2 regions of the Streptomyces sp. TE5632 genome follow, and region 2 is predicted to be linked to the other one. Evidence: predicted binding sites of a transcription regulator. Region 2 holds the regulator's gene; the other holds the start of a gene.

What was found. The regulator HrcA, encoded in region 2, represses chaperone genes, less so after heat shock. The targets are predictions, from matches to a motif close to TTNGCACTCNGNNNNNCNGAGTGCNAA.
Region 1: groES (co-chaperone GroES) is a predicted target of HrcA. The motif match lies at 1,218-1,244, and genes of this name have one in related genera.

The regions. Positions count from the first base shown of each region.
Region 1 covers NZ_JBSSEA010000003.1:3,315,498-3,329,932, forward strand. The annotation lists gene ACVW19_RS20465 (polysaccharide deacetylase family protein) at 1-344, shown strand, start outside; gene ACVW19_RS20470 (polysaccharide deacetylase family protein) at 344-1,111, shown strand; gene groES (co-chaperone GroES) at 1,392-1,700, shown strand; gene groL (chaperonin GroEL) at 1,818-3,443, shown strand; gene ACVW19_RS20485 (hypothetical protein) at 3,519-3,800, opposite strand; gene ACVW19_RS20490 (hypothetical protein) at 3,867-4,574, opposite strand; gene ACVW19_RS20495 (GlsB/YeaQ/YmgE family stress response membrane protein) at 4,883-5,161, opposite strand; gene ACVW19_RS20500 (ankyrin repeat domain-containing protein) at 6,404-6,853, shown strand; gene ACVW19_RS20505 (SDR family NAD(P)-dependent oxidoreductase) at 6,901-7,674, opposite strand; gene ACVW19_RS20510 (multicopper oxidase family protein) at 7,753-9,363, opposite strand; gene ACVW19_RS20515 (MOSC domain-containing protein) at 9,601-10,281, opposite strand; gene ACVW19_RS20520 (LysR family transcriptional regulator) at 10,363-11,259, shown strand; gene ACVW19_RS20525 (WhiB family transcriptional regulator) at 11,411-11,776, opposite strand; gene ACVW19_RS20530 (response regulator transcription factor) at 12,156-12,767, shown strand; gene ACVW19_RS20535 (sigma-70 family RNA polymerase sigma factor) at 13,265-13,852, shown strand; gene guaB (IMP dehydrogenase) at 14,028-14,435, shown strand, end outside.
Region 2 covers NZ_JBSSEA010000003.1:1,180,608-1,195,042, forward strand. The annotation lists gene ACVW19_RS10600 (S41 family peptidase) at 1-126, opposite strand, end outside; gene ACVW19_RS10605 (hypothetical protein) at 172-717, opposite strand; gene ACVW19_RS10610 (hypothetical protein) at 789-1,169, shown strand; gene ACVW19_RS10615 (16S rRNA (uracil(1498)-N(3))-methyltransferase) at 1,207-1,947, opposite strand; gene ACVW19_RS10620 (nitronate monooxygenase) at 1,944-3,017, opposite strand; gene dnaJ (molecular chaperone DnaJ) at 3,290-4,429, opposite strand; gene hrcA (heat-inducible transcriptional repressor HrcA) at 4,429-5,445, opposite strand; gene ACVW19_RS10635 (MBL fold metallo-hydrolase) at 5,614-6,345, shown strand; gene ACVW19_RS10640 (DUF3097 domain-containing protein) at 6,389-7,192, shown strand; gene hemW (radical SAM family heme chaperone HemW) at 7,320-8,552, opposite strand; gene ACVW19_RS10650 (SpoIIE family protein phosphatase) at 8,602-10,575, opposite strand; gene ACVW19_RS10655 (DUF4291 domain-containing protein) at 10,799-11,380, opposite strand; gene ACVW19_RS10660 (ATP-binding protein) at 11,401-11,982, opposite strand; gene ACVW19_RS10665 (Scr1 family TA system antitoxin-like transcriptional regulator) at 12,059-12,343, shown strand; partial or broken gene ACVW19_RS10670 (DUF397 domain-containing protein) at 12,378-12,527, shown strand; gene ACVW19_RS10675 (ArsR/SmtB family transcription factor) at 13,138-13,731, shown strand; gene ACVW19_RS10680 (MFS transporter) at 13,762-14,435, shown strand, end outside.

The sequences.
Region 1 (14,435 bases), 2.1 Mb from region 2:
CCCGCCAGAAGCGCGAGATCTGCGGCATGCAGGACGTCCTCGAGGAGCGGTACGGCCACCGCCCCGTCCTGTTCCGCCCGCCGTTCGGCACCTATGACAAGAACACCCTGCGCGCGGCCAAGTCCTGCGGCGTCGAGTACGTCCCGCTGTGGAACGAGGAGGTCTTCGTCGACCGCTGGGACTACCGCGAGGGGGACGGGAAACTGCGCCCCGGCGACATCGTCCTCACCCACTTCCGGGGCCGGAACGAGTGGAAGGGCACCATGCCCGACATGATCCGCCGCTTCCTGGACAAGGTCACGGCCGAGGGGTACGCGGTGGGGCGCCTGGAGGACTACCTGTGATCCGGCGGGGGGCGGCCGTGGCGGTCCTCCCGGCAGTGCTGGCGGTGCTGGCGGCGTTGGCGGTGCTGGTGGGTTGCGGCCCGTCGGCCGGGCGGCCGGTCGCGGGCCCCGCCGGCCGAGGGGGTGGGGGCACCGGGGGCGCGGGGGACGGAGCGGGCCAGTCACCCGACCGCGTCCCGCCCGTCGTGGACCGGGTCCCGACCCGGGACGCGGTCGTCTTCCTGACCTACGACGACGGCGCCGAACGCGACCCCCGTTTCATCGACCTCGTACGGCAACGCCGCCTTCCCGTCAGCATGTTCCTCACGGACAGTGTGGTGGGGCCGGGCTACGGCCACTTCGCCCGCCTGCGTTCGGTCGGTGCGAGCCTGCAGAACCACACCCTCGACCACCCCGCCCTGCGCGGCCTGCCCTACGCCGGTCAGCGCGCCGAGATCTGCGGCCAGCAGCGCAAGCTCCGGTCCCGCTTCGGCATCCGCCCCCACCTCTTCCGCCCGCCCTACGGCACGTACGACGCCACGACCCTCCGCGCCGCCGCCGACTGCGGCATCGCGGCGGTCGTGCTCTGGCGGGTGACGCTGGAGGGCGACGGCACCCTCACGTACACCCGAGGCGCCCGCCGCCTGGGCCCCGGCGACATCATCTCCGTCCCCGCCGGCGAGACCCCGCCCCTGACCCTGGCGGAACGGACGGCACGTCTGCTGCGCGAGCTGGAGGAGCAGGGGTTGAGGGTCGGGAGGCTGGAGGACTACGTCCGGCACCGGTGAGCACCCTGCCCGTCCGGGGGCGCCCCCAGGGGTGGCCGTCGGGGCACCGGACGGCTGCGCACACCCGTACGAACAACGCGTTTCAGCGCCGACGCGCCGCAGGAAATTGGCACTCCGCTTGACCGAGTGCTAATCGCGGTCATAGTCTCGGGTCTGGCACTCCCCCCTGGAGAGTGCCAACACACGCGACGGGCAGGTCCGGCACCCGCGACGACGGATCGACCTGGTCGCCACCTCAGACAGTTAACCCCGTGAGATCTCCGAAGGGGGAGGTCGGATCGTGACGACCGCCAGCTCCAAGGTTGCCATCAAGCCGCTCGAGGACCGCATCGTGGTCCAGCCGCTCGACGCCGAGCAGACCACGGCTTCGGGCCTGGTCATTCCGGACACCGCCAAGGAGAAGCCCCAGGAGGGCGTTGTCCTGGCCATCGGTCCGGGCCGCATCGAGGACGGCAAGCGCGTCGAACTCGACGTGAAGGTCGGCGACGTCGTGCTCTACAGCAAGTACGGCGGCACCGAGGTGAAGTACAACAACGAGGAGTACCTCGTTCTCTCGGCCCGCGACGTTCTCGCGATCATCGAGAAGTAAGTCACCTCGTAGCACATTTGCTCCGAACTGCGCCCCTGGTCCCGACACGCTTACTGAGCCGGGGGCCCGGGGCGCAGTGTTTTTTCACCCCTGATTTCCGAGAGGGCTCCCGCTGCCATGGCGAAGATCCTGAAGTTCGACGAGGACGCCCGTCGCGCCCTTGAGCGCGGCGTCAACAAGCTTGCCGACACGGTGAAGGTGACGATCGGCCCCAAGGGCCGCAACGTCGTCATCGACAAGAAGTTCGGCGCCCCCACCATCACCAACGACGGTGTCACGATCGCCCGCGAGGTCGAGGTCGAGGACCCGTACGAGAACCTCGGTGCCCAGCTGGTCAAGGAGGTGGCGACCAAGACCAACGACATCGCGGGTGACGGTACGACCACCGCGACCGTGCTGGCCCAGGCCCTGGTCCGCGAGGGCCTGCGCAACGTCGCCGCCGGCGCCTCCCCGGCCGCCCTGAAGAAGGGCATCGACGCCGCCGTCGCCGCGGTCTCCGAGGACCTGCTCGCCTCGGCCCGCCCGATCGACGACAAGGCCGACATCGCCGCCGTCGCCGGGCTGTCCGCCCAGGACCAGCAGGTCGGCGAGCTCATCGCCGAGGCGATGGACAAGGTCGGCAAGGACGGTGTCATCACCGTCGAGGAGTCCAACACCTTCGGTCTGGAGCTGGACTTCACCGAGGGCATGGCCTTCGACAAGGGCTACCTGTCGCCGTACTTCGTGACGGACCAGGAGCGCATGGAAGCCGTCCTGGACGACCCGTACATCCTCATCACGCAGGGCAAGGTCGGCTCCATCGCCGAGCTGCTGCCGCTGCTGGAGAAGGTCATCCAGGCCAACGCCTCCAAGCCGCTGCTGATCATCGCCGAGGACGTCGAGGGCGAGGCCCTGTCGACCCTGGTCGTCAACAAGATCCGCGGCACGTTCAACGCCGTCGCGGTCAAGGCCCCCGGCTTCGGCGACCGCCGCAAGGCGATGCTGCAGGACATGGCCGTCCTCACCGGCGCCACGGTCGTCTCCGAGGAGGTCGGCCTCAAGCTCGACCAGGTCGGCCTGGACGTGCTGGGCTCCGCCCGCCGCGTCACCGTCACCAAGGACGACACCACGATCGTCGACGGTGCCGGCAAGAAGGAGGACGTGACCGGTCGCGTCGGCCAGATCAAGGCCGAGATCGAGACCACCGACTCCGACTGGGACCGCGAGAAGCTCCAGGAGCGCCTCGCGAAGCTGGCCGGCGGCGTGTGCGTCATCAAGGTCGGCGCCGCCACCGAGGTGGAGCTGAAGGAGAAGAAGCACCGTCTGGAGGACGCCATCTCCGCGACCCGCGCCGCGGTCGAGGAGGGCATCGTCTCCGGTGGTGGTTCCGCGCTCGTCCACGCCGTCAAGGTCCTCGAGGGCAACCTCGACAAGACCGGCGACGAGGCCACCGGTGTCGCGGTCGTCCGCCGCGCCGCCGTCGAGCCGCTGCGCTGGATCGCCGAGAACGCCGGCCTCGAGGGCTACGTCATCGTCTCCAAGGTCGCCGAGCTGGAGAAGGGCAGCGGTTACAACGCCGCCACCGACGAGTACGGCGACCTGATCAAGGCCGGCGTCATCGACCCGGTCAAGGTCACCCGCTCCGCCCTGGAGAACGCCGCCTCCATCGCCTCCCTGCTGCTCACGACCGAGACCCTGGTCGTCGAGAAGAAGGAAGAGGAGGAGCCGGCCGCCGGTGGTCACGGCCACGGCCACGCCCACTGAGCATCCCGCTCGTAGAAGGCCCCCGTTCCGCCCCGGACGCAAATCCGGTCCGGAGCGGGGGCCTTCCCCGTGCGGTCAGCCGTCCTGCCGCAGCAGGAACCGGACCGGCTCCGCCAGTGCCGCCCGCGCCCCGTCGGTGTCCCCCAGCCGTGCGGCGAGGGTGGCCTCCGCGAGCCGTGCGGGCAGCGCCTCGGCGAACTTCAGCCCGCGCACGGCCTGCGGGTCCACCTCGGGCAGGGGCAGACCCGTCCCGGCGTCCGAAACCGCCGCCCGCCACGACTGCGGGGTCACGTCGTCGCGCAGCCGCTGGAGGGACCCCATCTCGTCGGGGACCAACAGGAGGCCGGTCGCCTGCACCAGCGACGACCCGGCTCTCTTCCCCGAACCCGCTGGCGTGTTCCTTCGGGCACGGCTCGGCGACGACTAAGTCACCGTGGGCACCGGCTCGGTGGTCCGGCGGCGCATCCTCCGGACGTAGAGGGCGGCCAGGAGCGCGACCGGCGGAAAGCCGAGCGCTGTGAACAACAGGGTCTGTCCCAGCCCGCCGCTGAGCATGGCCACGGGGAAGCCGACGCAGCTCAGGAAGGCGCCCGCCACGATTCCCATGCCGGGCCATGAGGGGGCGGGGCGCCGGGCGGAGGGGAAACGGAGCCACAGGCCGGCCAGGAGCAGGCCGAGTCCGAAGGGCAGTGCCAGCAGACCGAAGGCCGTGGGCAGCCGCCAGTCCTCGGACGGTGACGCGTGGGTCTCCTGGGAAGCGGTGCCGAACCGCACGGTGCGGACCGCGTCCCTCCAGTAGGTCAGCGTCACCGAGTCACCGGCGCGTACCGCGTCGAACACCGGCTTGTTCCCGGCCATACGTATGCGCCGCACCATGCCCGAGCCCTGCTCGGTGACGAGGACCCAGTGCCGGACACTCCTGCCCTGGGGTTCGTCGTCCGTCCTCGTGACGGTCGCCGGGACGGCCGTTGTGCACGAGTCGGAGCGGGTGCCGTCCGGGCAGGCGGGTGCGGAGGCGTACTCATGTTGCTTCGCCAGCGCGCCCGGTACGGCGGCGAACAGACCGACGGAGAGGAGAACGAGGAGCAGGCCGAAGACCATGAGGTTCAGCGATCCACGGGAAGGTCTCATGGCGTCATCGTGACACTGGCCCCTGCCGACCCGAACTCCCCGTTTCTGGCAGCCCTTTGGGAACCCAGGCTGCCGTCCTCACATCACTGGAGGTGGCTCTGTACGCGAGTTGCCGACAGCGGTTGTGCACGGGTCCGGAGCGTGCTCGGCATGTGGGCCTGTGGGCGCGGCACGGCTCTTCCCGCATCGGTGATGGCGGCACTTCTCCACGCCCTCCGAACCGGCCGTTCCGGCGCCCGGTCCGTACACGCCCGACGGCTCCCGTCCTGCGAACCAGGGGGGAGCCGTCCAGAGGCGCCATCAGGGGGTCAGGCGTGGCGGTGGGAGTGCCGGCTGCCGGTGATGAGGCGGTACAGAGCGAGCAGGATGAGGGAGCCGACGATCGCGGCGATCCAGGTGGAGAGCTCGAAGAACCCGTCGATGGAGTCGACGCCGAAGATCACCTTGCCGAGCCAGCCGCCGAGCAGACCGCCGGCGATGCCGATGAGCATGGTGATGATGATGCCGCCGGGGTCCTTGCCCGGCATGATGAACTTGGCTATGGCGCCGGCGAGCAGGCCGATGACGATCCACGCGATGATGCCCATTGTTGTCTCCGTCCTGTCGTGAAGACCGTGTCAGTTCCTCGTCTGTACCGTCCGCGCCCGAACAAACCTGTTCTTCGGACCGCAACTCTGCCCGCCCCTCCCCGAGCCGGGTTCCGAGCAGCTGCCGGTGACCTTGTTCGCGAAGTGGTGTTCGTGATCGTCGAACCGGCTCACTTCGCCCACGGCATCAGCTCTTCTCCCACGTCCCGACCACCTAGGCATCGGCGGACCGAGGGCCCCGCCGGCGACCGCCCCGGAACGCACCCCGGAGGGGGTCGGCTCGACCACCGGTGCGGAACGCCCAGTTCGCGGACGTGGACGTCCCAGTAGGGCGGTGTGACGCCGGCCAGAGGACCCTTCCCGCCGACCTCCCTCCACCTCCAGTGCCGGTAGACGCTCTGCGTGGCGAGGGCGGTGGGTCGCACCGAGAGGACCGCGCGCTGCTCCTCGCGGTCGTGCAGGAGCTCCTCCACCGGGCGCCTCCCCCGTGCCACGGCCACGCCGTTCGGGGAGGACCTCCAGGCTGACGACGGCGAAGGTCCGGCCCGGCCATTCCCGTACCGGGACGGCGGGGAGCGGGTGGACGAAGTCGCGCGACCAGCCGTGGTCGACGGGGAGCGGATGACCGTGGACGTAGCCGAAGAGGCGATCCCGCTGTCTCGCCACGACCAGCCGGAAACCCGGAACCGTCATCAGGTTCCCGAGCTCCTCTCAGGTCTGTGGAGACGCCGGCACGATGTGCTCGACCAGACGCCCCGTTCCGGTCGACGGATTCCTCTTGCGTTCCTCACCCGGCTTCGCCAGCTCCCGTGCGCGTGGCACGGCCTGCGGCCAGGACTCCCGACAGAGGTTGAGGGCGAACCGGTCCGTGGCATCAGACCGCGAACGTGGTCCAGCCCTTCCTGCTCCCGCCGGAATCCCGACCGCCGCGGCTGGAACCAGCGCTCACGGGGAGCGGGGGCAGCCGGTTCCGGGGCAGCGGACACCGGGCACCTCCAGGAGACGGCGACGGAAGCGGGGAGACCCACGCCGCAGCGTGCCGGGCCTCCCCTGACTGACGACAGGACCAAAATTCCAGTCGCCCCCTCTGATGGAGGAGGGTCCGTTCTCCGCGGGGCGGGTCTCGGAGCACGGCTCCGGCGCTCGCTCGTCGAAGCCCCCGAGGTGTGCAGACGTGGGGCTGGTGCCGACCAGTGGATATGGCTGACTTCACCGCGTTCGTGATCGGTAGCCTCGCCGACCATGAAGCGGCGCCGGCAAAAGAAGCTCTCCCGTCATCTCCTCGAAGCGATTCTGGCAGCCGACGCTGCCCGAGTGAAGGCACTCCTGCGGGCCGGAGCGGACCCGGAGCGAGGAGACAGCGACGGAACCACCCCTCTCTATCTGGCGTCCGTGCAGGGGGAAGCCGAGGTCGCACGCTTGCTCCTGGAAGCCGGGGCCTCCCCCGACACCGAGAGCAGGGGAGTCGGCTCGGACGGCACACCGCTGTGTGCAGCCGCGTGCTGGGGGCACACCGAGACCGTGCGTGAGCTGTTGGCGCACGGTGCCGACCCGAACCTCCGGGAAGACCAGGGAGCAGGCTGGTCTCCTTTGGACTGGGCGAACAACGGCCCTCACCCCGCGACTGCCGGACTGCTCGTCGCAGCGGGAGCAAGACCTTACGAGGAAGCCGTTCGGCAGCCCGTGACCTGACCGTTGAACCGCCGAGGTCCTCTTTGTGACAGGCCCCGTCCGTGCCGTCAGCGCGGCCCGTACTTGCGGCCCGTTCGGGAGGAGAGGCCGCCCAGGAGGTCGCGTGGGACCAGCTTCGCCGCTCCCATCAGGGCCTTGTACCGCGGGTCCGGGATCGACACCGACTTGCCGCGGGCCAGGTCTGCGAGGGCCGTCTCCGCCACCTTGTCCGCGTCGAGCCACATCCAGTTCGGGATGCTGTCCGTCCCCATCCCCGCCCGCTCATGGAACTCGGTGCGGACGAAGCCGGGGCACAGCGCCATCAGGCGTACGCCGCTGCCCGCCAAGTCCTGTGCCGCGCCCTGGGTGAACTGGACCACCCATGCCTTGGACGCCCCGTAGGTCCCGCGGGGCACGAACGCGGCGGTCGAGGCGACGTTCACGACGCCCCCGCGTCCGCGCTCCCGCATCGCCTCCGCCGCCGCCGACGTCAGCCGCAGCACCGCCTCGCAGTGGACCTTGAGCATCCTCAGCTCGTCCGCCATCGAGACCTCGAGGTACCGGCCCTTGTTGCCGAAACCCGCGTTGTTGATCAGCAGGTCGACGGGGTACCTGCGGTCACCCAGCCGCTCGGTCACCACCTCGATGCCCTTGTCCTCCGCGAGGTCGGCCCTCAGCACCTCCGCCTCGATGCCGTGGCGGTCGTGGAGCTCGGTCGCCTGCTCGCGGAGCCGGACGATGTCGCGGGCCACCAACACCAGATCATGCCCGTCGGCTGCCAGCTTCCGCGCGAACGCGGCACCGATCCCAGCCGTCGATCCCGTAATCAGAGCGGTTGTCATGGCGCAAGACTAGTTACCCGGAGTCCGGGCGTCCGCCCGGCGTCGCCGCCCCGACCGGTGCACTGAAGCCCGGCCGGATCAGTCACCCGAGTGCCCGCCCCCCGGGGCCTGTCCGGCCCCGTGCTCCGCGTGATCCGGCGGGGTCCCCGCGGACCGGCCCTTCTCGACCACCACGAACTGGCCCATCATCCCCTCGTCCTCGTGGTACAGCAGATGGCAGTGGTACATGTAAGGGACGTCAGGATCGGCCGGCCCGGTGAAGCGCAGTGCCAGCTTCATCGTCGTGCCGTGCGGGACGAACACCGTGTCCTTCGGCCCGCGCAGCGTCGGCGGCGGAGCCGACCCGTTCACCTCCACCACGCGGAACTGCACATCGTGCACATGGAAGTTGTGCGGCATGCCGTTGGTGTTGCGTATCGTCCACAGCTCCGTCGTCCCGCGGGTGACGGTCTCGTCGATGCGGCCCATGTCCATCGACCGGCCGTTGATCCCGGACAGCTTCAGATCGAAGTGCCGCCCGCGCACCGCCTCGGCACCGTCGGGAAGCTCCGGCTCGGTGAGCGTGGTCGGCAACCGCGGGGACGGCCGCAACTGCCGGGCCGCCCGCAGCTCCAGTACGTCGAAGGAGTCGTCGCCCCCGCCGAACCGCCGCTGCCAGAAGCCGCCGTAGTTGTCCTGGGGGAAACTCCGGAGCATCACCCGCTCACCCGCCGCGACCCGTACGACGATCTCGGTGCGCTCACCCGGTGACAGCTGTATCCGGTCCATCACCGCGGGCCGCGCCAGCAGCCCGCCGTCCGTCCCGATCAGAGAGAAGTCACGGTCGTCCGGGAAACCGAAGGCGTAGGTGCGGGCGGTGGAGGCGTTGACCAGCCGCAGCCGTATCAGTTCGTCGTGGACATCCCGGTAGGGGCGCAGGGTGCCGTTGACCATGGTCCGGTCACCCAGGAAGCCCACGTTCTGCATCAGCCCGCGGTCGCCGGACAGCCGTGAGCCGTCGAAGCGGACGTCCTGCACGATGACCGGCAGATCGTCGACGCCGTACCGCTTCGGCAGGGGAAGGCGAGCGGACTTCTCGTCGTCGAGGAGGAACAGGCCGGCGAGACCACGCCTGACGTGCTCCTCGGTCTTGCCGTGCGGATGCGGGTGGTACCAGAGCGTCGCCGCCGGCTGGTCCACCGTCCAGTGCGGGGTCCAGGTGGCACCCGGGGCGATCATCTGGTGCGGGCCGCCGTCCATGCGGGCCGGCAGATGCATCCCGTGCCAGTGCACGGAGGACGCCTCGTCCAGGTCGTTGCCGACCCGTACGCGCACCTTCTCGCCGCGCTTCGCCCGAAGTGTCGGGCCGAGGTAGGAGCCGTTGAACCCCCAGGTCGGGGTCCTCTTCCCCTTCTGGAACTCCGTTTCGCCCGCCTGCATGCGCAGGTCGAAGACCCGGGTGCCGTCCTTCTCCACGGTCGACTCGGCCTGCGGAGGTATCGCCAGCGCGTTGTCGAACGGTGCCTTGCCCACCGTGTTGACCGTGGCACCGGTCCACAGCCAGGCGAACAGGGCGCCGACGGTCACGGCGAGCGCGGTGACCAGCGAGCCGAGCACGATGACAAGGCGCTTCCAGCGGAATGCGCGGCGGGTGGTGCCGGGCGGGCTTTTCCCGTCCGGCACCTCGCTCTTGGGCGTATGGCGAGACATGCTTCAAGCGTCGCGGTTCATGGTCCGCCGGACATCGGGGACCTCCCCGGAACCGGCCCTGAGTCAACCCTCGCTCGACATCAGGGATTTCCCCCTGGAACCGGCTGGACAAGTGCGGGAGAACCGCGCGGACAAGTGAGGAGGGAAGAGGGGGAGAGGGGAAGAGGGGAAGAGGGGGGAAGAGGGGGGAAGAGAGGGGGAGAGAGGGGAAGTGGTGCGGCGCCCCGTGGCCCTGCGTCAGACTGCCCGGTCCGCCCCGTACTTCGTCTCGTACTGCCGCGCTGTGGCCAGTGTCTCCGGGTGCAGCGCGTCCGCCGCCGCCAGCAGCCGCGGCAGCAGCGTCCGCTCCGTCGTCACCGCCCGGAACTGCAGCGCGACCGTCACCTCGTGGTCCGGCCGGTGCACCATCCGTATCGCGTCACCCGCCCGGACCTCACCGGGCTGGACGACCCGCAGATAGGCACCCGGCGCGCCCCGCTGCGTGAACCGCTTCACCCAGCCCTTCTCACCCAGATGGCCCTGGAAGGTGCGGCAGGGAATGCGGCCGGAGGTGACCTCCAGCACCACCTCGGGTCCGATGCCCCAGCGCTCACCGATCAGGGCGCCGGACAGGTCGATCCCCTCCGTGGTGAGGTTCTCGCCGAACGAGCCGTTCGGCAGCGTGCGGCCCAGCACGCCCTCCCACTCGTCGAGGTCCTCGCGGGCCATCGCGTACACGGCCTGGTCATCGCCTCCGTGGTGCCGCGTCTCGCACACCGCGTCCCCGGCCAGCCCGCTCGCGCCGACCCCCTTCGGCCCCGGCGCCGCCACCCGTACCGGCCCGTCCACCGGCTGCTTGTCGATGCCGGTCACGCCCTCGGGCTGGTCCGTGTACGACACGGCCTTGGGGCGCCCCAGGTTCACAGACAGAAGTTTCATGAGCTGCACGGTAAGCGATATGGGTCAAAGTATCGAAGCGGTATTCGGCATTACGTCAAAGGGCGGCTTATCCTTGAGGATGTGATCGAAGCCCGTCATCTCCGTGTGCTGCGCGCCGTGGCCACCACCGGTTCGTTCTCCGCGGCGGCCCGGGAACTGGGCTGCTCCCAGCCCGCCGTCAGCCAGCAGATGAAGGCGCTGGAAGGGTCCGTGGGCACGCCGCTGCTCGTCCGCACCGGGCGCGAGATGCGCATGACGCAGGCCGGAGAAGTGCTGGTGCGCCATGCGGCCGGCGTTCTCGCCGGGCTGACCGCCGCAGAGGAGGAGGTCGCCGCCATCGCCGGGCTGCGGGCGGGGCGGGTGCGGCTCGTGTCCTTTCCCAGCGGCAGTTCGACGCTCGTTCCGACAGCCCTCGCCGCTCTGCGCGACGCTCACCCCGGCACTCGTGTCTCCCTGGAGGAGGCCGAGCCGCCCCGGTCCGTCGAGATGCTGCGTGAGGGCGACTGCGACATCGCCCTCGCCTTCCGGTACGAGGGGGCGGCGGGTGCCGAGGAATGGGACGACCTGGTCGTGCGTCCGCTGCTCACGGACCGGCTCGTGGGGCTGGTGCCCGAGCGGCACCGGCTGGCGCATGCGAAGTCCCTCGCCATAGGCGAACTCGCCGAGGAACCGTGGATCGCGGGCTGCCCGCGTTGCCGCGGTCAGCTGGTCGAGGTGTGCGAGACGGCAGGCTTCACCCCGCGTATCGACTTCGCGACCGACGACTACCCCGCGGTGGCCGGTCTGGTCGGTGCGGGACTCGGGGTGGCCGTCCTGCCCCAGCTGGCCCTCGAGTCCGTACGGCCCAGGGGGGTGCGCACTGTGGCCCTGGAGCCCGCGGTGCGGCGGGAGATCGTCGCACTGACGCTTCCCGACCTCGCCCAGGTACCCGCGGTCGACGCGACGCTCGACCAACTGGCACGGGCAGCCGGGCGGTAGGCCGGGCCCGGCGGGGCCGTCTGTCCACCGGTCGTCTGTCTACCGGTCGTCCGTCGGTGGGGGCGGTGGGATGCCTCCTGCGAAAAAACAAGGGCACGTGCGTACCCGAGGGTGAAGACACGTGCGCACCCGAGGGTGAAGAAACGTTCCTTCAGTTGTTCGAAGCGGCGTGCTCGCCGGTGGTCGAGACCGATGCCGGGACCGGCTCCGGTGGTGACGTCGAGGACGACACCAGCCGGTGGCGCGCCCTGCCCATCAGTTCTTCGCGTTCGTCCTCGGTCAGTCCGCCCCACACGCCGTACGGCTCGCGTACGGCCAGTGCGTGGGCGGCGCACTCGGCGCGTACCGGGCACCTCATGCAGACCTCTTTGGCCGAGTTCTCGCGAGCACTTCGTGCCGCCCCGCGCTCACCCTCGGGGTGGAAGAAGAGCGAACTGTCCACCCCGCGGCACGCGGCCAGGAGCTGCCAGTCCCACAGGTCCGCGTTCGGTCCTGGAAGGCGGGAGAAATCTGCCATTTCGTGACCCCTTGTAGCCATTCTGGGCGGATCCGTATCCAAGACCGTACAACTACGATCCAAGGAGATGAAAATATGACCCATTGCGAATCTAGCCTCAGACACCAGCAAATGGGAAGAAAAGGGTCCGAACGAGGCATCGGTTGTGATGAAAGTTCGAGGGTCTCCCGCGCGTGTCTGCACCGTGTTCGTCCCCTCACGTAGAGTGCCGAAGACAGCGGACGGCCCCGTAACTCTTTCGAGTGACCGTCGTTGAGAGTGCGAGGCGGTTGAAGGAACAAGCGCTCGGGCAGGTGTCCGAAGCGGTCGACCGCACAGGTGACGATTTCGTACCAGCCTGGAGGCACAAGGTGACGCGCATCAGCTGCGGAGGGCGGCCATGACTTCCGTCCTCGTCTGCGACGACTCCCCGCTTGCCCGAGAGGCGCTGCGCCGCGCGGTCGCGACCGTGCCCGGCGTCGAGCGCGTGACGACGGCCGCCAACGGCGAGGAAGTCCTCCGCCGCTGGGGTGCCGACCGCTCGGACCTGATTCTGATGGACGTACGCATGCCCGGCCTGGGCGGCGTCGAGACCGTGCGGCGGCTGCTGTCCGCCGACCCCGGTGCGCGCATCATCATGCTCACCGTCGCCGAGGACCTCGACGGTGTGGCACTCGCCGTGGCCGCCGGCGCCCGCGGTTATCTGCACAAGGACGCCTCCCGCGCGGAGCTGCGCGCGACGGTCACCCAGGCACTCGCCGACCCGACCTGGCGGCTCGCCCCCCGGCGGCTGCGCTCGGCGGAGATGGGTGCCGCGCCCACGCTCACCGCGCGTGAGATCCAGGTCCTCGAAGGCATGAGCCACGGCCGCTCCAACGCCGAGATCGGCCGCGAGCTGTTCCTCTCCGAGGACACCGTCAAGACGCACGCCCGGCGGCTCTTCAAGAAGCTCGGTGCGTCGGACCGGGCCCACGCGGTGGCGCTCGGATTCCGGTGGGGCCTGGTGCGCTAGGGCCTGTCCTTCGGATCGGACCGGTTCCGGTGCACGACATCGAGCGCGTGCCCGCGGGCGCGGGCACGCGAATGCCCCGCGCGGACCGCCCCCACCCGGACCGCACCCGCGTGGGGCCGCACCGGTGACGGGCGGCGCCACCGGTGCGGACCGCCGCCGCCCCGCCGGGTGCGACCCGCGGCCCGGCGGGGCGGGCGCGCGGCTCGACCGCCCCGGACCGATCCGGACGACAGGCCCTACGGCCGTCCGCTCATGCCTCGTCGGCAGAGGCGCGGAAAGCCCGGTCCACCAGGGCACCGAAGCCGACCGCCGGGTGCCCTGTCCCTGTTTCGCCGCGGATGACGCATCCTTGAGGTGTGAAGTTCCTCGGGGACGAGTCGGTCGAGCGGGAGGGGAGGGCGCAGGGGATGAGTTCCGGCGCACCTGCTCATAACGCTTCGGTGCACAACAAGGGACGTGGTGCCGCGGAGCAGAAGCCCGCAGGGCACCATGGACCGATGCGCGACGACGAGGCGGGCACTGCCCAAGGGGCGATCGGTGCGCTCGTCCACCGCGCTGTCGACGGGGACGAGCAGGCGACGCACGATCTGCTCGCCCATGTTCACCCCCTGGCGCTGCGGTACTGCCGCACCCGCCTGTCCCGGCTCCCGGGTGACGCCCGGCACTTCGTCGAGGACCTCGCCCAGGAGGTCTGTGTGGCGGTGCTCCTCGCGCTGCCCCGCTACAGGGACACCGGACGTCCCTTCGAGGCGTTCGTCTTCGCCATCGCCGCGCACAAGGTGGCCGACCTGCAGCGCGCGGCGATGCGTCATCCCGGTCTGACAGCCGTACCTTCCGACGAGATGCCAGAGCGTCCCGACGATTCCCTCGGCCCGGAGGAGCGCGCTCTTCTCAACAGCGACGCCGCATGGGCCAAGAAACTGCTGGCCAACCTGCCCGAGAACCAGCGCGAGCTGCTTCTGCTGCGCATCGCCGTGGGCCTCACCGCGGAGGAGACCGGCCAGATGTTGGGAATGTCACCCGGCGCCGTCCGGGTCGCCCAGCACCGTGCGCTGAGCCGGCTACGAGCTTTGGCGGAGCAGTGACCGCCACTGCGGAAACCATCCGCCGCCCGGCGCGCCCTTGGGTGGTGAACGGGCACCCGGACGATTCCGTACGAACATACGAAGACCGGAACCGTGCGGAACCATGGAATGAGACACCCCCACTTCCCGTTAGCATGGACATCCGCACCGATCAAGGCCATTTGGGGAAGGTGTCATGACTGCGAACGTCGACGGAGTGCCCGGAAAATTCGCGACACTCGGGCTGACCTACGACGACGTGCTGCTGCTGCCGGGTGCATCCGAGGTGCTCCCCAACGCGGTCGACACCTCGTCCCGTATCTCGCGCAACGTCCGTGTGAACATCCCGCTGCTCTCGGCGGCCATGGACAAGGTGACCGAGTCCCGCATGGCGATCGCGATGGCCCGCCAGGGCGGTGTCGGCGTCCTGCACCGCAACCTGTCCATCGAGGACCAGGCCAACCAGGTCGACCTGGTGAAGCGCTCCGAGTCCGGCATGGTCACCGACCCGATCACCATCCACCCCGACGCCACGCTTGCCGAGGCCGACGCGCTGTGCGCCAAGTTCCGCATCAGCGGCGTCCCGGTCACCGACGGCAACAAG
Region 2 (14,435 bases):
CCAGGCCCGGCCGCCGTCGAGCGGGGCGAGCCACACGTCGTCCTCGGCGGTGAAGGCGACCAACTCGCCGTGCGGATGCGGGAACCGGAGATACGCGGCGGGGGCGACCGATGCAGACTGTGTCACTCGATCACCCTACGCACGCGGGGTCGGCCTGGACAGAGGTTTGGATCACTTGCCCTCGACGGGGCGACAGGACGGGTACTGCTCGCACCACACGGTCGTGGTGACCGTCACGGTGACGGTGGGCCGCGGGCCGCGGTTCGTGGGCTCGCCCACGGCGGGCGGGCTGGTGGCGTCGCAGTCGCCCAGGCCGTCGACCCGGAACCACTGCTTGCCGTCCACTTTCGCGGTGATGTCCCCGCGCACACAGGCGCCGTCGACGGCATGGGTGATCTTCCCGGTGACGGTGATCTCCTTGCCGTCCTCGGTCTCCCCGTCGCAGTCCACGGTGGCCACGGTGTCCTCGCTCGCGGACCGCGACGGCGCGCCGTCCTGGTTCCCGTAGGAGGCGGTGCAGCTGAGCCAACGCACCCCGGCTTTCTGCCGGTTGAGCTCCCGGGTGACCGTCTCGTCGGTCGTGTACGCCACCGCCGCCGTGCCGGCCGAACCCGGCTCGCACGCCACGGCCCCGCCCACGACGACCACGACGAACCCGACGGCCGGCACCGCCCGCCGCCACCGCGTCCCGCCCCGAACCCACCTCAATGCCCCCATGCCCGGCAGCCTGCCACCGCCCCACGCGTGACGGTAGGGCGCATACGGCCACTCCTCACTACCGTGGAGCGATGCGCAGCGGACGCCGGCCCAGAAGACTCGTCGTGGACGGGACCACCGCGGGCGAAACGGTCGCCCACCTGTGGTCGGTGCGTCATCGGCACCGTACCGACGGGCCCTGCCAGGAGGTGCTCACGCTGACCCGGGAGGGGGCGACGGCAACGGCCCACCTGGTGTTCCGGGGCGGCGAGGGGCGTCTCGTCCCCGACGGCTTCCTGCATTCCGGGGCCGTGGCCCTCGGCGGGCATCCGGCGCTCAACCTGCACGAGCCCGGTGTCGTACGGGCCTTCGTCTACGAGGCGGCCCGGCGCGGGCTGCTCACCGGGGCCGCGGATCCGGACGGCTGGGAACTGTTCCCGGCGGTCGCCGCCGCCCGCGCGGCGGACGGCTGACGGTCGGCGGCCCCGCGGCTGACGGCGAACGGGGCCGTCAGGACCAGCGGCCCGTGCGGGCCAGCAGGACGGCCGTGGCGGCGGTGCCCGCGGTGGAGGTGCGCAGGACGCTGCGGCCCAGGCGGTAGGGCGTGGCTCCGGCCTGCGCGAAGAGCGTCAACTCCTCCGGCGAGACCCCGCCTTCGGGGCCGACGACCAGCACGATGCTGCCGGAGCCGGGGAGTTCGGCGGTCGCGAGGGGTTCGGTGCCGCTCTCGTGGAGCACGGCGGCGAAGTCGGCTTCGGCGAGAAGTGAGGCAACCTGCTTGGTCGTCGCCGCGTCCGCGACCTCCGGGAAGCGCGCCCGGCGGGACTGCTTGCCGGCCTCCCGGGCCGTCGCCCGCCATTTGGCGAGGGACTTCAGTCCGCGCTCGCCCTTCCACTGCGTGATGCAGCGCGCCGCGGACCACGGCACGATCGCGTCGACGCCGACCTCGGTCATCGTCTCCACGGCCAGCTCGCCCCGGTCGCCCTTGGGCAGCGCCTGGACGACGGTGAGCCGGGGCGACTCCACGGGCTCCTCGACTACGTCCCCGAGGCGCACGATCAGCCGGTCCTTGCCCTCGGTGCCGGTCACCTCGCCCTCGGCCCTGCGGCCGGCGCCGTCGGTGAGAACGACGTTCTCACCGGCCCGCAGCCGCTTCACGGAGACGGCGTGCCGCCCCTCGGGGCCGTCGAGCACATGGTGTCCGGAACCGTCCGTGTCGAAGTGCTCCACCACGAAGACCGGCGCGGTCATCCGGCACCCCCCGCCGACAACACCGTCCGGGCGGCGGCGAGTTCGGCGACCAGCACCTCCACCAGCTGCCCGGCGGGCAGCTCCCGGGCCATCCGGTGGCCCTGTCCCGCCCACAGTGCCATGCCCTGCGCGTCCCCCGCCTTGGCGGCGGCCCTGCGCAGCGGCGCGGCGAGATGGTGGACGTCCGGGTAGGCGGCGGGCGCGTACGGGCCGTGTTCGCGCAGGAACCGGTTGACCAGGCCGCGGGCCGGGCGTCCCGAGAAGGCGCGGGTCAGTTCGGTGCGGGCGTAGAGGGGGTTGGTCAGCGCCTGCTTGTGCAGGGCGTGCGCGCCGGACTCGTGGGTGGCGGCGAAGGCGGTGCCGAGCTGGGCCGCCCAGGCGCCGGCCGCGAGCACCGCGGCGATCTGGCTGCCGCGCATGATGCCGCCGGCGGCGATGATCGGGATGCCCACCGTCTCCCGCACTTCGGCGACCAGGGACAGCAGTCCGATGCCGGAGCCGTCGTTCTCCGGGAGGTCCCGGTGGGTGCCCTGGTGGCCGCCGGCCTCGACGCCCTGCGCGATCACCGCGTCGGCGCCCGCCCGCTCCACGGCCCGCGCCTCCTCGGCGGTGGTGGCGGTGGCCAGGGTGAACGTGCCGACGCGGCGCAGGGAGTCCAGGACCTCACGGGTCGGCACACCGAAGTGGAACGACACCACCGGCACCGGGTTGTCGAGCAGTACGGCGAGTTTGGCGTCGTAGCCGTCGTCGCGGCCGCTGTCGGGGTCGCCGAGCTCGGTCTCGTACCAGGAGGCCTCACCGGCCAGCTGGTGGGCGTAGACGCCGACGGCGGCCGGGTCGGGGGTCTCGGGTTGCGGCATGAAGACGTTGACGCCGAACGGGTGGCCGGTCAGTCCGCGCAGCTGCTTGATCTCCTGGTACATCCCGTCCGCGGTCTTGTACCCGGCGGCCAGGAAACCGAGCCCGCCCGCCTCGGAGACGGCCGCGGCGAGCTGCGGCACGGAGACACCGCCCGCCATGGGGGCCTGCACGACGGGGTGCGGAAGGAGATCGGTGAGCGCCAAGGACATGACGGCATGTTGCCACGTCCTTCGGACATCTCCGAATCGGGGCTTAATCGGCCCTTGCCCTGGGCACAGGCCATGTCCGGAGCACCTTCAGGGCGGCTCCCGGGGCACCGCGGGAGCCGTTTCCGGCCCCCGCGCGCAGCACCGTCGGTGTCGTCCGTCAGCGCCCGTTGAAGGCGTCCTTCAAGCGGGAGAACAGCCCCTGCTGCCCAGGCTGACCGCACCCACCCGGGGGACGACCCCCGGACCCCCCGGCACAACCACCGACGTCCGTGTCAGCGCCCGTTGAAGGCGTCCTTCAACCGGGAGAACAGCCCCTGCTGCCCAGGCTGGAACTGGCCCAGCGGGCGCTCCTCGCCGCGGAGCTTGGCGAGTTCGCGCAGCAGGCGTTCCTGTTCGGGGTCGAGCTTGCTCGGGGTCTGCACCTCGACGTGCACGATGAGGTCGCCCCGGCCGCCGCCGCGCAGATGCGTGACGCCCCGGCCGTGCAGCGGGATCGACTGGCCGGACTGGGTGCCGGGCCGGATGTCGACCTCCTCCATTCCGTCCAGCGTCTCCAGCGGCACTTTGGTGCCGAGGGCGGCCGCCGTCATCGGGATGGTGACCGTGCAGTGCAGGTCGTCGCCGCGCCGCTGGAAGGTGCTGTGCGGCAGCTCGTGGATCTCGACGTACAGGTCGCCGGCGGGACCGCCGCCGGGGCCGACCTCGCCCTCGCCGGCCAGCTGGATCCGGGTGCCGTTGTCGACACCGGCCGGGATCTTCACGGTCAGGGTGCGGCGGGAGCGGACGCGTCCGTCGCCGGCGCACTCCGGGCACGGGTTCGGGACGACGGTGCCGAAGCCCTGGCACTGCGGGCAGGGGCGCGAGGTCATGACCTGGCCCAGGAAGGACCTGGTGACCTGCGAGACCTCACCGCGGCCGCGGCACATGTCACAGGTCTGCGCAGCGGTTCCCGGCGCGGCGCCCTCACCGCTGCACGTGGTGCACACGATCGCCGTGTCGACCTGGATGTCCTTGGTCGTGCCGAACGCGGCCTCGTCCAGCTCGACCTCGATCCGGATCATCGCGTCCTGGCCGCGGCGGGTGCGCGAGCGCGGACCGCGCTGCGACGCCGTGCCGAAGAACGCGTCCATGATGTCGGAGAAGTTCCCGAAGCCGCCCGCGCCGAAGCCACCCGCGCCGCCGCCGGCCCCGGCCTGCTGGAGCGGGTCGCCGCCGAGGTCGTAGACCTGCTTCTTCTGCGGGTCCGACAGCACCTCGTAGGCGGCGTTGATCTCCTTGAACCGCTCCTGGGTCTTCGGATCCGGGTTGACGTCCGGATGCAGCTCGCGGGCGAGCCGCCGGAAGGCCTTCTTGATCTCCTCCTGCGAAGCGTCGCGGCGCACGCCGAGTACGGCGTAGTAGTCCGTGGCCACTACGACTCCGCCAGGATCTGTCCGACGTACCGTGCCACTGCGCGTACCGCTCCCATCGTTCCTGGGTAATCCATGCGGGTCGGACCGACCACGCCGAGCTTGGCAACAGCCTCGCCGCCCGAACCGTAGCCCACCGACACCACTGAGGTGGAGTTGAGTCCCTCGTGGGCGTTCTCATGACCGATACGCACGGTCACGCCCGGATCCTTCGCCTCACCCAGCAGCTTGAGAAGCACGACCTGCTCCTCGAGCGCCTCCAGTACGGGCCGGATCACAAGGGGAAAGTCATGTCCGAAGCGGGTCAGATTGGCGGTACCGCCGATCATCAGCCGCTCCTCGTTGTCCTCGACGAGCGTCTCCAGGAGGGTGGAGAGCACGGTCGAGACCGTACCGCGCTCCTCGGGGTCGAAGGCCTCGGGGAGATCCTCGACGAGAGACGGTACATCGGTGAAACGGCGGCCCGCGACACGGCTGTTGAGCCGCGCCCGCAGATCCCCCAGGGTCGCCTCGCCGAGGGGCGCCGGACAGTCGATCATGCGCTGCTCGACCCGCCCGGTGTCCGTGATCAGCACCAGCATGGCGCGCGCGGGCGCCATCGGGAGCAGCTCCACGTGCCGCACGGTCGAGCGGGTCAGCGACGGGTACTGCACGACGGCGACCTGCCGGGTCAGCTGCGCGAGCAGCCGCACCGTGCGGGCCACGACGTCGTCCAGGTCGACGGCGCCCTCGAGGAAGTTCTGGATGGCGCGCCGCTCGGGCGCGGTCATCGGCTTGACGCCGGCGAGCTTGTCCACGAAGAGCCGGTAGCCCTTGTCGGTGGGGATGCGCCCGGCGCTGGTGTGCGGCTGGGCGATGAACCCCTCGTCCTCCAGGGCCGCCATGTCGTTGCGCACGGTGGCCGGGGAGACGCCCAGGTTGTGCCGCTCGGTGAGGGCCTTGGAGCCGACGGGCTCCTCGGTTCCGACGTAGTCCTGAACGATGGCGCGCAACACCTGGAGCCTGCGTTCACTGAGCATGGCGCACACCTCCAGAAGCCTTTCGCCGGTCCGTTCCCTGAATGTCCTGGCACTCTTCGCACGCGAGTGCCAGACTTCCCCGCCCAGTGTACGGCCGGTGGGTACACCCCGGGCAAGGCCGGTACCGGGCCGTCGCACCGGGGAGCCGTGGGCGGTTAGCGTCGCGGTATGACGGTGAGTTGGGAAGAGTCGGGGTGGGAACGGCTGGCGCCGGGAGTGGGCCGGTGCCGGTTGCCGGTGTGGGACTGCACGGCGGGGCTCGTCGTCGGAGCGGGTGCGGCGCTGCTCGTGGACGCCGGTTCGAGCCTGGGCGAGGGCGCCCGGTTGCGGGCACGGGCGCAGGCGCTCGCCGGTGGGCGTGTGACACATCTCGCGCTCACCCACCCCCATTTCGACCATGTGCTGGGGGCGGCGGTGTTCGCGGGCGCGGAGGTGTTCGGCGCGGTGGGCCTGGACACGGTGCTGGCGCGGGGACGCGAGGAGCTGCGCGCGGACGCGGAGCGCGAGGGTCTGGACGCGCGGGCGGCGGAGGAGGCCGTGGACGCGCTGACACTGGTCCGCCCCCGGCACACGGTGTCCGGCGAGTGGACGCTCGACCTGGGCGGCGGACGGCAGGCGCTCCTCGCGAACGTGGGGCCCGGGCACACCGCCCACGATCTGGCGGTGCTGGTGCCCGGCGACCCGGAGGTGGTCTTCTGCGGCGACCTGGTGGAGGAGTCCGGCGATCCGCAGGCCGGCCCCGACGCCGTCCCGTCGCGGTGGCCGGCCGCCCTGGACCGGCTGCTCGCCCTGGGCGGCGAGGACGCGGTGTACGTGCCCGGTCACGGAGCGGTGGTGGACGCGGCGTTCGTACGGGCCCAACGCGACGCCCTCGCGGCTCGTTTCGGCGTGTCGGGCTGACCCTTCGGCCGAACGGGGGCCCGGTTCTCCTATCGTCATCAGAATGCGCCAGTACTCCCCTGACCTGACCCCTGGGTGGAAGAAGTCCCGGCCCGTCCCCGAGGTTCCGGCCGAGCCCGGTCTGGTGGTGGAGGAGCCCGGCAGCGGATTCTGCGGCGCGGTGATCCGCTGCGAGGCGGGCACGGTGACCCTGGAGGACCGCTTCGGCAAGCACCGGGTCTTCCCGCTGGAACCGCGCGGCTTCCTGCTGGAGGGCCGCACGGTGACGCTGGTGCGGCCCGCCGCGGGCCCGGCGCGTCCGGCCCGTACGGCATCCGGTTCGGTGGCCGTCCCGGGCGCACGCGCGCGCGTGGCGCGCGCCGGCCGCATCTACGTCGAGGGCCGCCACGACGCCGAACTGGTCGAGAAGGTGTGGGGCGACGACCTGCGCATCGAGGGCGTGGTCGTGGAGTACCTGGAGGGCGTCGACGACCTGCCGTCGCTCGTCGACGCGTTCGCGCCGGGCCCGGACGCGCGGCTGGGCGTCCTGGTGGACCACCTGGTGCCGGGCTCCAAGGAGTGGCGCATCGCGGAGTCGGTCACCAGCGAGCACGCCCTGGTGGTGGGTCACCCGTACATCGACGTCTGGGAGGCCGTGAAGCCGTCGTCCCTGGGCATCGAGGCGTGGCCCCGGGTACCGCACGGCCAGGACTGGAAGACGGGGGTGTGCCGGGCACTGGGCTGGCGCGTGGCCAACACCGGGGAGGCGTGGCAGCGGATCCTCGGCTCGGTGCACTCGTACCGGGACCTGGAACCGGCGCTGTTGGGCAGTGTGGAACGGCTCATCGACCATGTGACCGTGCCCTGAGTACTGTCCAGTCGTTGACAGGCCGGGCCTGGTGGGCTGCTCTCCGCCGCTGCGGAGATGGTCCGTCGATCAGCTCGTCGACCCGGCCGAGCAGTGCGTGCTCCCCGCTCTCGCGGGGATCGGCCCCTCAGTCCACCAGGTCCCGCACCACCGCGTCCGCCAGCAACCGCCCCCGCAGGGTGAGCGCCGCACGCCCCTCGTCGTACGCCCCCTGCCGCAGCAGCCCGTCCGTCAGGGCACGGCGCGCGGCCTGCAAGCCCTCCGCACGGAGGAGGGCGAGCGGAACCCCTTCCTCCAGTCGCAGCTCCAGCAGGATCCGCTCCACCCGCCGATCCTCGTCCGACAGGACCTCCCGCCCGGCCCCCGGCGACCGCCCCGCCGCCAGCGCCGCCGCATACGCCCCCGGGTGCTTCACGTTCCACCAGCGCACCCCGCCCACGTGCGAGTGCGCCCCGGGCCCCGCGCCCCACCAGTCCGCGCCGCGCCAGTACAGCTCGTTGTGCAGGCAGCGCCCCGCGTCGGAGGTGGCCCAGTTCGACACCTCGTACCAGGCGAAGCCGGCCGCCGACAGGGCCTCCTCGGCGATCAGGTACCGGTCCGCGTGCACGTCGTCGTCGGTCATCGGCACCTCACCGCGCCGGATGCGGCGGGCGAGCTGTGTGCCCTCCTCGACGATGAGCGCGTACGCGGAGACGTGGTCGGGTCCGGCGCCGAGGGCCGCGTCCAGCGAGGCCCGCCAGTCGTCGTCGGACTCGCCGGGGGTGCCGTAGATCAGGTCGAGGTTGACGTGCTCGAAACCCGCCGCCCGCGCCTCGGCGACACATGCTTCCGGGCGGCCGGGGGTGTGCGTGCGGTCGAGGACCCTCAGCACGTGCTGCCGGGCGCTCTGCATGCCGAAGGAGATCCGGTTGAAGCCGCCCGCGCGGAGGGTCGCCAGGTAGGCCGGATCGACCGACTCCGGGTTCGCCTCCGTCGTCACCTCGGCGTCCGCCGCCAGCCCGAACTCGTCGCGGATCGCGCCCAGCATCCGCACGAGGTCGTCGGCGGCCAGCAGGGTGGGGGTGCCGCCGCCGACGAACACCGTACGGACCTCGCGCGGGTCGTCGCCGAGCACCTTGCGGGCCAGGCGGACCTCGTCGATCAGGGTCTCGGCGTAGTTGTCACGGGAGGCGAGCACCCCGCCGCTGCCGCGCAGCTCGGTGGCGGTGTAGGTGTTGAAGTCGCAGTAGCCGCAGCGGGTCGCGCAGTACGGCACGTGCAGGTAGAACCCGAGGGGGCGGTCTGCGGCCCCGGCGAGCGCGGACGCGGGCAGCGCGCCGTCGGCGGGGACGGGCTCGCCGTCGGGGAGTGCGGAAGGCATGTGCTCCATTGTCCCGCATGTGTCCCGTTCCTTTCCCGGGTCGCGGATGTCAGTCCGCCTGGAGCACCAGCAGGGCGAGATCGTCCTCCGGTGGCCGCGCCCCGAACTCGTGGACCAGCCTGCTGATGCGTTCCGCTATCAGGTCGGCGTCCAGCCCCGCGCAGCCGGCCAGCGCGGCGGCGAGTCCGTCGCCGTCGTCGAACTGGCGGGAGCCGGAGCGCCGCTCGGTGACGCCGTCGGTGACGCAGAGCAGGGTGTCGCCGGAGCACAGATCGAAGGAGTCACTGGTGTAGGTGGCGTCCTCGACGACCCCGAGCAGGGTCTGCGGCTGGGCCACGGCACGGACCGTCCCGTCGGGGGTGAGCAGCAGCGGCAGGGGGTGCCCGGCGGAGGCGAGGGTGCAGCGGGCGCCGCCCTCGACGAGGGTGAGTTCGCCGTAGAGCAGGGAGAGGAAGCGGGTCTGGGGACCGTCCCCGGGGGCGGTCGGGCGGGCGCCGGCGGCGACGAGTGCGCGGGCGGCGGCGTCGGCGGCTTCCGTGGCGTCGTCGAGGAGCAGTTGGTTGAGGCGGTCGAGGACGTCGGCGACGCGGTAGCCCTCGCGGGCGAGCAGCCGCATCCAGGGGCGGACCAGCCCGATGACGACGGCGGCTTCGGGACCCTTGCCCTGGACGTCGCCGATGGCGAAGCACCAACGGCCCGGCCCGGCCGGGAACAGGTCGTAGAAGTCGCCGCTCGGTCCGCCCTTGTCGTGGGGCTCGTAGACGAGGGCGGAGCGCACGCCGGGGATCTCGGCGACGGCTCCGGGCAGCAGTCCGCGCTGGAGCACGGCGCTGATGGTGGCCTGCCGGGCGTACTGCCGGGCGGCGCCGATGGCGAGCGCCACGCGCCGCCCGAGGTCCTCCACCAGCCCGGTGACCTCGTCCGGGAACCGCCCGATCCCGGCCCGCCCGATCACCAGCGTCCCCAGCGGCCGGCCACCGGCGACGAGCCGGTAGGCGAGGGCGGTGCCGGGGCCGGTGTCCCCCTCGCGGTCCTCGGTCAGGTGGAGCGCCTTCTCCGGCCAGGGATAGCCGACCGGTCCGGTGCTCAGCGGATCGGAGGGAGGCGGTGGATCCTGCTCCAGCACCCGGCTCAGTTCCTCGACGCGGCTCTCGTCGGCGTGCCAGACACGGGCGAGGCGGGGCCCGTCGGCCCGTGCCCCGTCGCTCCAGCCGCCGTGGCCGGTGGTCTCGTCCTCGAGCCACACCGCGCACCAGTCCGCCAGCCGCGGCACGATCAGCTGCCCGGTGAGCGCGGCGACCAGGTCCTCGTCCAGCTGCCCGGCGAGCAGGTCGGACGCCTCGGCGAGGAAGGACAGCGCCCCGCGCCCCAGCCAGGCCCCGTCCCGCCGGTACGGCCGGGGCGCACGCCACCCCTCGCCACCCGACTCCGACTCCGCCTCCCACACGTACGCGTCGAACGGGATGCCCGCACCCTCCGCACCCTCTGCGTTCTCTGCACCCTCCTCCGCGCTCTCCATGCCGTCCGCCGCGAAGTCCCCTCCCATGGGGATCCGGGCCCAGACGGTTTTGGTGCCGGGGCGGTAGGTGATCCCCCAGGCCTCGGAGAGCGCGGCGACCAGGCTCAGGCCGCGCCCGTGCTCGGGGCTCTCGTAGGGCGGTGCCTCCGGCTCGCCGCCGCGCGGGGCGCGGGAGGGGTGGCGGTCGGTGACCTCGACGACGAGGGCACCGCTCTCCTCCTCGAGGCGGCAGGTCAGCCGTACCTCGGTGCCGGCGTGCACGACGGCGTTGGTGACCAGTTCGCTGGCGATCAGCGTGGCGTCGTCGCCGGCGCGGGTGGTGAGGTGCTCGGCACCGGGCAGGGCGCGCTCCGTCCAGTCGGCGAGCGCCGCCCGCACCAGGGCCCGCGCGCTGCCCGGTGCGAGCGAGCCGCCGGACAGCGCCGCATCCGCCCGCGCGCACGCCCGCGCGGACGCCTCCGAGACGGCACGCGGGGTCTCCCGTTGCGTCGGAATGGCCCTCATGGGCAGCTCCCCGGGCAGTTCGTACGAATACACCTCGATCAATGCCGCCAGGGTGACAGACCGACCCCACCCATAAGCAACGAGTTACCGAAGTGGACCGCCGGGAACAGGAACAGTGCTATGCGCACAGCCGACAACCGGCCGAAAACCGATCAGTTCCGCGCAACACCGAAAAGTATGAGCGGTGCTGGTACCTGTCGCTTTGACGCGCGCTTCCCGATCCTCATGGGCACAGGTGAGCCAGGAGCCCGTCGGGAACGGGGTAGGGCGGCTCGCGGGGAAGAAGCCGCCGGGCGGCTTCCAGGTCGCCGTCCCGCACAAGCCCGTGGATCTCGTGCGCGAGAGCGGTTGCGTCGGTGAGCCCGAGCTGCAGCGAGCGGTGGGCCAGCGGCCGCAGGTGCACATCGCGCTCGGGATCCCACTGCACCCGCGCCGGGGCCCGCTTCAACCGCCGCTTCCAGGCGGCCCGGTCGGCGTGCAGTCCGCGCTCGTAGTGGGACAGGCAGGCGTGCTCCAGTGCCCACTCGAAGCCCTCGCGGGTGATCTCGACCGCGAGGACGACCTCCTGCCCTTCCTTGGCTCCCCATCCGCAGCGGTACATCATCCAGAGGAAGGACGGCTTGATCCATGTCATCCGGTCCCGCTTCCAGGCCGCCGGGAAGCGGCCCTCCCGGGCCGCGGGCAGGCCGATCTCCGGTGGATACGCCTGGTGGACGACGACCGTGGAGTCGGTGTGGCGGGCACGGATCCGGTGCTTGAGTTCTCCCACGGTGACAGCGTGCAAAACCTGTGCAACGCGCGCCATCGAATCACCCGGGCACTCGGTTACCGCGTTGCTCGTGGCGACAGTGCGGTCGTCGGCGTGCGAGGCGTCGTAGCCATCCGGGCCGAGGCGTACGGATCAGGCCCGGGGCGGCAGTACTCGCGCGGTGTCGGTCCGGCGGGGCCCTGCAGTTCGGCCCAGACGGTCTTGCCGGAGGGGAAACGAGGCGTGACGCCCCACCGGGCAGCGAGTGCGCTCACCAGGAGCAGCCCCCGACCGTGCTCGCTGGTCGGGCACGAGATTTCCACCGGGGCGGGCAGCCGCTCGCCCCGGCAGTCGGCGACCTCGACCCGCAGGGCGCCCACGCAGCTTCCCGGGAGCGGGACGAGAGTCATCGTGAGCGGGAAGTCCCGCCCGGGTACGGCACCGTGCGTGACCGCGTTCGCAGCGAGTTCGCCGACGACCAGCGCGGCGGACTCCAGAGGTTCGCCGTCCCTGGCCCACCCCCAGCCCGCCAACTGCTGGACCGCGAGCAGGCGTGCGAGGCGCGCCCCGCGTCGCGTCGAGCTGAGCTGCCGACTGAAGTGCGCGGGAGGAAAAGCGGCGGGGGACGCGAGTTGACGGTCACCGATTTCACACTTCATGTGACAGAGCGTGCCCGAGCGGCCGTACGTTGACCAGAGGAACCATCGGTACGGCATCCGCCGGTACCGCCGCTGGTTGGACCGACTGCTCGCACTCGGACGGCTGCGTACCGTCGAGTTGCAGGTCATGCCTACCCACCGGACCGAACACTCAGGCACGGGAGGCCCGTTCACCCTGCTGGCGCCGAGGGGAAAGCCGCAAGTGGAATATACGGAAGTGCAGACCTCCGCACGGCTGGCCACAGACCTGGACGAGGTCCGTATCCTGGCCGCACGCTACGGCAGCATCAGGGCCCAGGCGCTCACTCCGCGAGAGTCTCTGACCCTGATCGAGAGGATGCAGACGGAAGATGAGCACTGAGAGCCGTCGACGACTTGTCTGACACAAGAGCAGCTACAGCGGCAACGAGGGCGGCGAGTGTGTCGAAATAGCCGTCGCCCCGGGAACTGTCCACGTCCGCGACTCCAAGGACGTGAGCCGACCGCACCTCTCCGTCCACGCGGCCGGCTGGGCCGCGTTCGTGAACTTCGCGACGGACCACTGAGCCTCCCCAGGGCGCCCTGGTGGAATCCGTGAGCACTTCGGCCATCACTGTCCACATGCCGCTCATTTGAGCACTCAAAGGACACTTGGCTGCTGACTGCTCACGCTTTCAGCGAGACACCTCCGAATCGGCAGTTTCAGGATCGCGGACTTTCGGACTGATTCGACCTGAAAACCGCTCCTGTGTTCATGCCTTCCGGGCTCGTCCCGTGCGGGATCTCGCCATGTTCGATGTCGAGGTCGCGGGGCAGGAGACGGAACTTCTTGAGGACCTGCAGCGCCGCAGGCCCTCATTGAGCTGCCTTCCCGGCGGCCGTTGGCACGGTCGGCCACGACCTTCATCGCAGATCTCTCCCCAACCGGCCACGACGACAGTGCAGTCCGAACACACCATGGGCGGCCACCGGTCTCAGCGAAACCCATCGCCCCATGGGTGTCGCCTGCCCGATCGACAAGAAACGGGCCCCGGCCGCTCGCCAGTCGACCATGAAGTCGCCACCGGGACGGGCAGTTGCATGCCCCGGCGAGTCCCCATACGGAGCCGGGCCCCCTGCCGTCGGAGATTCGAAATATATATTGCGCAAATTATGCTTCATATCTACGGTGAGGGCATGCCACCGAAGCGCGAGCCCGAGCGGATCACCGACCTGTCCCGGCTGAAGGCGTTCACCAACCCCCTGCGGATGCAGCTCTACCGGCTGCTGTACGCCGCGGGCGACGCGACCGCGTCCCAGCTCGCCGAGCAGGTCGACCAGGCGCCGTCGCTGGTCAGTTACCACCTGCGCAAGCTCGCCGAGCACGGCTTCGTGACCGAGGCGAGCGGCCGGAGCACCGACGGCCGCGAGCGGTGGTGGCAGGTGGCGTCCGAGGAAGGCTGGGGCTTCCGCGACTCGGACTTCGCGGACACGCCCGAAGGGTCCGCTGCCGTGGGCGCGGTGACCCGCGGCATGCTCGACACCCGCACCGCCCAGTACCGCGCGTACCTGGACCAGACGGCCGCCTGGGGCAAGGCGTGGACCGACGCCGCGTTCAGCTCCGAATGGATGCTCGACCTGACCCCCGCCGAACTCGCCGAGATGAGCGACGAGCTTCAGGCGCTGACCCGGCGCTGGCGGGAGCGCGGCAAGGCCGCCGAGGCGGCCGGCGACACGGAGGACCGCGAGCACGTGTCCGTGCACCTCTACGGCTTCCCGTTCCGGCCCTGACCCGGCCGTCCCCGACTCCTGGAGCCCGACATGGACACCGCAGAGACGGCCCTGCCCGAACACGCCACCGGACCGGCCTACCGCGACGGCAACGTGCTGCGCTGGCTCACCGCGTACACCGCTTCCCTCTCCGGTGACAGCGTGTACTTCGTCGCCCTCGGCTGGTCCGCCCAGAAGGCCGCCGGCCCCACCGAGGTCGGCCTCGTCATGGCCGCCGCGGCGCTGCCACGGGCGTTACTGATGCTGGGCGGAGGTGTGCTGGCCGACCGGCTCGACCCGCGCCGCGTCCTTCTCGGCAGCGACGCACTGCGCTGCCTCCTCATCCTCTCGGTGGCCGCCGCGATCGCACTGACCGCGCCAGCCCTGTGGCTCCTGGTCGCGGTGGCACTCGTCTTCGGCGCCGTGGACGCGCTGTTCGTACCCGCGATCGGGGCCCTCCCCCCGCGGATCACCAGCGCCGACCAGCTCGCCCGGGTCACCGGTATGCGCTCCCTGTCCATGCGTCTCAGCCAGATCGCGGGCCCGCCCATCGGCGGCCTGGCCATGGGACTCGGAGGCGCGGCGGCCGCCTTCACCGTCGCGGGCCTCCTCTTCGCGCTGTCCCTGCCGTTCCTGCTGACGATACGGATACGCCCCCTCGCGGAGCGCGGCGAGGACCAGCCGGAACCCGGCACGGCCTGGAAGGACCTTCTCGGCGGCCTGCG